DNA from 3 places in the Streptomyces sp. NPDC049954 genome. Region 1 is predicted to be linked to each of the others. Evidence: riboswitches for the same ligand, from Rfam matches in the RefSeq annotation. Region 1 holds a riboswitch; each other region holds the start of a gene.
What was found. Region 1 has a riboswitch for cobalamin ahead of AB0J21_RS26110 (ribonucleoside-diphosphate reductase subunit alpha). Riboswitches for the same ligand answer to the same signal wherever they lie in the genome.
Positions count from the first base shown of each region.

Region 2: another riboswitch for cobalamin. It lies ahead of AB0J21_RS22055 (acyl-CoA thioesterase); the one in region 1 lies ahead of AB0J21_RS26110 (ribonucleoside-diphosphate reductase subunit alpha).
Region 3: another riboswitch for cobalamin. It lies ahead of AB0J21_RS12235 (cobalamin biosynthesis protein); the one in region 1 lies ahead of AB0J21_RS26110 (ribonucleoside-diphosphate reductase subunit alpha).

Region 1 covers NZ_JBFALS010000012.1:185,073-187,263, forward strand. Annotated here, with positions in the region: gene mctP (monocarboxylate uptake permease MctP) at 1-345, shown strand, start outside; cobalamin riboswitch at 690-823, shown strand; gene AB0J21_RS26110 (ribonucleoside-diphosphate reductase subunit alpha) at 958-2,191, shown strand, end outside.
Region 2 covers NZ_JBFALS010000009.1:156,638-158,828, forward strand. Annotated here, with positions in the region: gene AB0J21_RS22050 (NAD(P)/FAD-dependent oxidoreductase) at 1-314, shown strand, start outside; gene AB0J21_RS22055 (acyl-CoA thioesterase) at 398-829, opposite strand; cobalamin riboswitch at 1,007-1,176, opposite strand; gene AB0J21_RS22060 (2'-5' RNA ligase family protein) at 1,430-1,987, shown strand; gene AB0J21_RS22065 (NAD(P)H-binding protein) at 2,016-2,191, opposite strand, start outside.
Region 3 covers NZ_JBFALS010000005.1:52,473-54,663, reverse strand. Annotated here, with positions in the region: gene AB0J21_RS12240 (cobyric acid synthase) at 1-153, opposite strand, end outside; gene AB0J21_RS12235 (cobalamin biosynthesis protein) at 150-1,103, opposite strand; cobalamin riboswitch at 1,218-1,362, opposite strand; gene AB0J21_RS12230 (hypothetical protein) at 1,555-1,827, opposite strand; gene AB0J21_RS12225 (inorganic phosphate transporter) at 1,865-2,191, opposite strand, start outside.

The sequences.
Region 1 (2,191 bases):
GGCCTGTTCACCCGCTGGTTCCACCGCTGGGCGCTGCTCGCGGGCTGGGCGGTCGGCATGGCGTACGGGACGTGGGCGGCCTGGACCGTGGCCAGCCCCACCCAGGACCACTTCGGGGGCTCCTCGAAGGAGATTCCCGGGCTCGGCCAGATCGGCTACATCGGCGTGACGGCCATCGTGCTGAACCTGGTCGTCACGCTGGTCCTCACGGTCGTCCTGCGGGCCCTGAAGGCCCCGGACGGCATCGACGAGACGGTTCCCTCGGACTACGTCGTGGACGCGGGCGACCCGGGCGTGCAGGAGGAACTGCCGCCCGCGACGGCGGGAGCGCCGGCCGGCCACTGACCCCCGGCGCAACGAACCGGAACAGGTCACCGGTCCCGGCGCAACGAACCGCGACAGGTCACCGACCCCCGGCCGGACGGGCCCGGAAGAGGAGCGAACGGTTCCTCCTCCGGGCCCGTCCGGCGTTCGCTCAGGCCGCCGGGCCGGGACGGGCCGTCCCGGCGGAATCAGTTTTCGGGGGCCCCGGCGGGGGCCGCTTGTGGAGCCCGCACACCGCGCGGGCACCTCGGGTCGGGCCGCTGCGCGGGCCGGGGAACGCCCCCTTGTCGGCACTCCACAACGCTTGGCCGGTACGTGACCTTCACGCCTCCCGACACAACATCTGGGGTCTCTCTCAGCCCACCCACCCCACATGTATGCTCAGTCTCGCTGTCGCCGCAGGGAAATCCGGTGCGAATCCGGAACTGTCCCGCAACGGTGTGTGGTGCGCCTTTTGCACGCCCGAGTCCGAGGACCTGCCGACAGCGCGCCAAGGGCCGACCGGCCCTGGCGCCCAGACGTCCGGGCCTCGCGGAGTGGGCCGGTGGATGTGTCGCCCCGCCCTGCCCGGGCCCGTGCGCCGCTCCCCGCTGCCCCCCGCCGGTCCACAGCCGAGCGAGGGAGAGCCACACAGTGACCATCGCGCCAGCAGATCCCGCTTCAGCGGTCACGGCCGAGCAGGATCTTCCGGGAACCGCCTTGTTGCGGACCCTGACGAATCTCACCGCCGATCTCCCCGACACCGACCCCGGCCGGGTCGCCGCCGCCGCCCTGCGCGGCCGCAGCGCCCACGCCGACGAGGCGGAGCTGCGCGAACTGGCGACCGAGGCCGCCGCCGGTCTCATCTCGGAGGACCCCGCCTACTCGCGGCTCGCCGCCCGGCTGCTGACCCTCGGCATCACCGAGGAGGCCCGGAGCCAGGGCTCGTACACCTACGCCGAGTCGGTCGCCGTCGGCCACCGCGAGGGCCTGATCGGTGACAGCACGGCGCGGTTCACCGAGCTGCACGCCGAGCGGCTGAACGCGCTGATCGACCTGGAGGGCGACGACCGCTTCGGCTACTTCGGGCTGCGCACCCTCTACAGCCGCTACCTGCTGCGCCACCCCCTGACCCGCAAGGTGATCGAGACCCCGCAGTTCTTCATGCTGCGAGTGGCCTCGGGCCTGGCGGCGGACGAGTCGGCGGCGGCCGTGGACGAGGTGGCCTCGCTGTACCGCCTGATGAGCCGCCTCGACTACCTGCCCTCCTCCCCCACGCTCTTCAACTCCGGTACGCAGCACCCGCAGATGTCCTCGTGCTACCTGCTGGACTCGCCGAAGGACGAGCTGGACTCGATCTACGAGCGCTACCTCCAGGTGGCCCGGCTGTCCAAGCACGCGGGCGGCATCGGCATCGCGTACTCCCGTATCCGCAGCCGCGGTTCGCTGATCCGGGGCACCAACGGGCACTCGAACGGCATCGTGCCGTTCCTGAAGACGCTGGACTCCTCGGTCGCGGCGGTCAACCAGGGCGGCCGGCGCAAGGGCGCCGCCGCGGTCTACCTGGAGACCTGGCACTCCGACATCGAGGAGTTCCTGGAGCTGCGCGACAACACGGGTGAGGACCAGCGCCGCACCCACCACCTCAACCTCGCGCACTGGATCCCGGACGAGTTCATGCGCCGGGTCGCCGAGGACGCCGAGTGGTCGCTGTTCTCCCCGGCCGACGTCCCCGAGCTGACGGACCTGTGGGGCGAGGAGTTCGAGACCGCGTACCGCGGGGCGGAGGCGGCCGGTCTGGCGCGCAGGACGCTGCCGGCCCGCGAACTGTACGGGCGCATGATGCGCACCCTCGCGCAGACCGGCCAGGGCTGGATCACCTTCAAGG
Region 2 (2,191 bases), on a different contig from region 1:
TCCACAAGGACCTCGGGCTCGTCGTCGACCTCGGCGGCACCGACGCCGTCTCCCGCCCGCTCGGCGTCAACCTGCGCGGACTGCCCGCCGAGGCGGTGGCCAGGGGCTACCACTGGTCGGCGCTGCGCACCGGCCCCGCCAAGACCCGTGTCATGACGAACTGGTTGCTCAACGCGGTGGCGGGGGACGACTTCGTCCGCACCGGCTTCCTGTCGGAGAAGTCCGGGACCCTGCGCGAGTTCGAGCACACCGACGTCTACCTGACTCCGGAGCAGATCCGCGAGCACACCGCCTCCCTGCACGGCGTGCACTGAGCGCGCTCCCAGCCCGGGACGGCAATGGGGGGCGGGGCGGGCGGGTCCAACCGCCCGCCCCGCCCCTTCGTGGGCTCAGCCGCTCAGACCAGCGCGGGAATGGACCGCGGCCGGCCTTCGGCGTCGATCGCGACGAAGGTGAGCCGCGCCGTCGCGACCTCCGTCACCGGGCCGGAGAAGTTCCACCGCTCGGCCGTCACCCGCACCGCCACGTCCATCGAGGTCCGCCCCGCGCGCTCCAGCGTCGCCTCGGCGCTCAGCAGGTCGCCCGCGCGCACCGGCGCGAGAAAGGTCATCCGGTTCACGGACGCGGTCACCGCCGGGCCCTCCGCATGCCGGCCGGCCGAGGCCGCCGCCGTGTCGTCGATCAGCTTCATCACGACACCTCCGTGGATGGTCCCGTACAGGTTGGTGTCGTGTTCGCTCATGATGTGCTTGAGCATCACCTGGGACTCAGCAGGGGTCTTGCTGTCCCGGACGGCGGCCGGGGGGTTTCCGGCGGACTGCACAGTCACGTCAACTCTCCTTCGCGAGCGGCGTTCTCGGACCCGGCGCCGCGGACGGGAGGACTTGAGGGGCGACGGCCCGCGCCAGGACGGACCCGGCCGCACGGAAACGGCTCGCACCCCGCGGCCGCCCTCGCGCGCACACCGGGATCACCGCGGGCGCCCACGGCGCCCACGGGCAGCGGCAGGTCTTCGGACTCGCGAGCACACACGCCGTACGCCCTTGTACGAAACGGGGCGGGCGGGCACCTACTGGCCGTCGCTTCCCGGGCCCGGCCGGGGCCCAGTGCGGGGGACGGCGGTCGTTCTCGCTCACCGCTGCGGGGCAGTCCCGGACTCCCACCGGGTTCCCTCTTGCGACGCGCCCCGTCCCTGAAGGTCAGGGGGCGAACCAACTGCTCGCCCAGCCTAACCCGCGTCACCCGTTTGATCGATCATCCGTGGCCCCGGTGCACGTGAACTCGGCAACACCGATCGCCGGCCGGCCCCCCTGCGACCAGCGGCGGAACCATTCGCTCACGCTCAGCGAGCGCGAGACCGCGGCCGCCGGCCGGGCCGTCCGGGGGTGCCCGCGGGCACCAGGTGCCGTGCGTGCGAGCATGGCGCGCTGTGCGTACGAGACAGCAGCCGGGCCCGCCGGCCGAGGCGGACGGGGAGGACTGGGGCGACCGGCCGGGGGACACCGCCCTGACCCTGCGCATACCGCGCGCCGATCCCCTGGTGACGGCCGGCTTCCCCGCTCACGTCACCCTCCTGTACCCCTTCGTCCACGAGAGCCGGCTCGGCCCCTGGGCCCGGCGCGCACTCGCCCGCCTGTGCCGCGCGCACCCCGCCTTCGACCTCGGCTTCGCACGGTTCGGACGCTACCCGGGGGTGCTCTACCTGGAGCCCGAACCGCACGACCCGGTGCTCGCCCTGCGCGCGGCGCTCAGGGAACGCTGGCCCGAGGCGGTGCCCTACCGGGGGATCTTCGGGCCCCAGGGGCTGCCTCCCCACCTCACCCTCGCCAACCACGAAGGTCCCGAGACGTACATGTCGGCGTACGACGCGCTGGAGCGGCGCTACGCGGGAGAGCTGCCGTTCCACACCCGCGTGAGCGCGGTCCACCTCATCGTGCGGCGCGAGGGGGCCTGGCAGGACGCGGACGTGCTGCCGCTGGGACCGTAAGGCGCGGGCGCGGCCCGGCGCCGTCCGCTCACGGGTAGAGGTCGCGCCGGTAGGTCGCCGGATCCTCCAGCGCGTCCAGCAGCAGGGCCGCGAGGTCCGCGTACGTCGTGCGCGGGGCGGGGGAGCGGTGCGGGGAGAAAGGGGTACGGCGGTGGCCGTGCGCGGGTCCCTCGATGAGGATGACCGGCCGCACGATCGTCCACT
Region 3 (2,191 bases), on a different contig from region 1:
CCGAGTCACGTACGAGTTGAGGGACATGTTCTGCCCCTTGAACGGCGCGACCCGCACGCCCTGACGTACCAGCCACCGGCAGATCCCGGCGGTCACGACGCTCTTGCCCGCGTCCGAGGTGGTCCCCGCGACCAGCAGCCCGCCGCCCCTCACAGTGACCTCCCGCGCCGCAGCGCCGCCCAGCCGGTACGCGCCGCGGCGCAGGCCGCCAGGGACAGCCAGGTGACCCGCCGCGACAGCCGTACGGCGCGCTCGATGTCGGCGACCGCGACCGGCCGCCCCCTCCCGTTCAGCACCGGCCGGTGCTCGACCCGCCCGCCGTACGCGAGGGTCCCGCCCAGCCGCACGCCGAGCGCCCCCGCGAACGCGGCCTCCACCGGGCCCGCGTTGGGGCTCGGGTGGCGGTGCGCGTCCTCGCGTACGGCGGTGAGCGCGGCGCGCGGCCGGCCGCCCGACAAGGCCGCGAGGCCCGCCGTCAGCCGCGCCCCCGGCCAGCCGACGACATCGTCAAGACGCGCCGCCGACCAGCCGAAACGGCGGTGGCGCGGGGAGCGGTGACCCACCATCGCGTCCAGCGTGTTGACCGCGCGGAAACCCAGCAGCCCCGGCACCCCGGCCGCCGCGCCCCACACCAGGGCGCCGACCACGGCGTCGGAGGTGTTCTCGGCGACGGACTCCACGACGGCGCGCGCGATCCCGTCCGCGTCGAGGGACCGCGGATCGCGTCCGCACAGGTGCGGCAGGCGCGCCCGCGCCCTCTCCACCTCGCCGGCCGCGAGAGCGGCACCGATCGCGCGGGCCTCCCGGCCCAGCGAGGTGCCGCCCACGACGGCCCAGGTCGCGGCGGCGGTCAGGGCGAAGGAGACGGCGGGACAGTGGCGTACGGAGCGCGCGGCGAGCGCCCCGAGGGCGGTCGCACCTCCGGCGCACAGCGCGGTGTGGACGGCTCCGGCGCCCCGGTGGTCGCGCCACAGGACCCGCTCCGCGGCCGAGGCCGCACGCCCGAACAGCGCGACCGGATGGCCGCGCCGGGGATCACCGAGGAGCAGGTCGCCGAGCAGACCGGCGGTGGCGCCGGCCGTGAGAACACGTTCGGCACGCATGGCGTCAGTCCGCCGTCACACCTCGTGCGGTGGACGGGAGACGGAAGGCTCCGGGCGGAGCGGGACGGCGGCTGCCGAACATGCGGGTGTCCTCACTCAGGGTCCGCGCCCTGGTTCGAAGGAGTCCGGCAGCGAGAGTTCCTGACTCACGAAGAGACGTGCTCTGCGCTCACAGTGGCGGGACCGCGCCGGATTCGCACCGGGCTTCCTCTGCTGCTGCCGAAGGGGCCCCGGCAGTCCACCACGCCCGGAGAACACCCGTCAACTGTCACTTGACGTCAAAATCGGACATGTGCCGAGACCCACACCGCCTCCGACCTGCGCCGCAGCGAAACGGCGCCGGGGTGCGGCGACGGGGTGCGGCGCCGGGACCGCGGACGCCGGAGGGGCGGACGGCCCGCACGGCCGCCCGCCCCTCCCTCGCCCTCCGCGCCGAGGGCTCGTGCCTGGCTCAGGCGACGATGACGTAGATCCCGTACGCGACGGCCGCCAGGCACAGCGCGAAGCACGCGAAGGCACCGGTGCGCAGGAGAGCCGGCGCGCCACCGCCCGTCCCGCCCGCGGGCGCCGCCGCGGCGGGAGCCGTGCCGGTGGCCGTCGCGCGCCTGGTCTGCGAGGCGCGCGAGAGGCCCGCGATGCCGAGCGCGAACGCGCCCACCAGCGCCACGGTGATCCCGAGGCTCACGCCGAAGACGGAACCGAGCGCGGCCCAGTCGATGTTCATGTGCGAGGTCCTTTCTGGCCGGTCCGCCGAAGCGGGCTCAGGCCGCGCCCGATCCGGCGCGCTCGGTGGGGCGGTCGGCGAGCGGGACGGGGGCGTCGATGGTCGCGGTCAGGGTGTCGGGGGCCCCGGCCGCCGTCGGCTGCACCGGGACGCTCAGGGCGCCGGCCGGCGGCGGGGTCACGGCGGCCACGGCCTGGGTGACCACCCCGGAGGTCCCGGCGGCGGCAGCGGGGGTTCCCGCGCCCACGTCGTGGTGGCTGACCGGCTTGCGGCGCGACAGCATCCAGATGTAGCCGCCGGCCGCGATCAGCAGGGCCGCGGTCAGCGCGACCCCCCAGGCGCCCTGGCGGGTCAGGAACTCCGC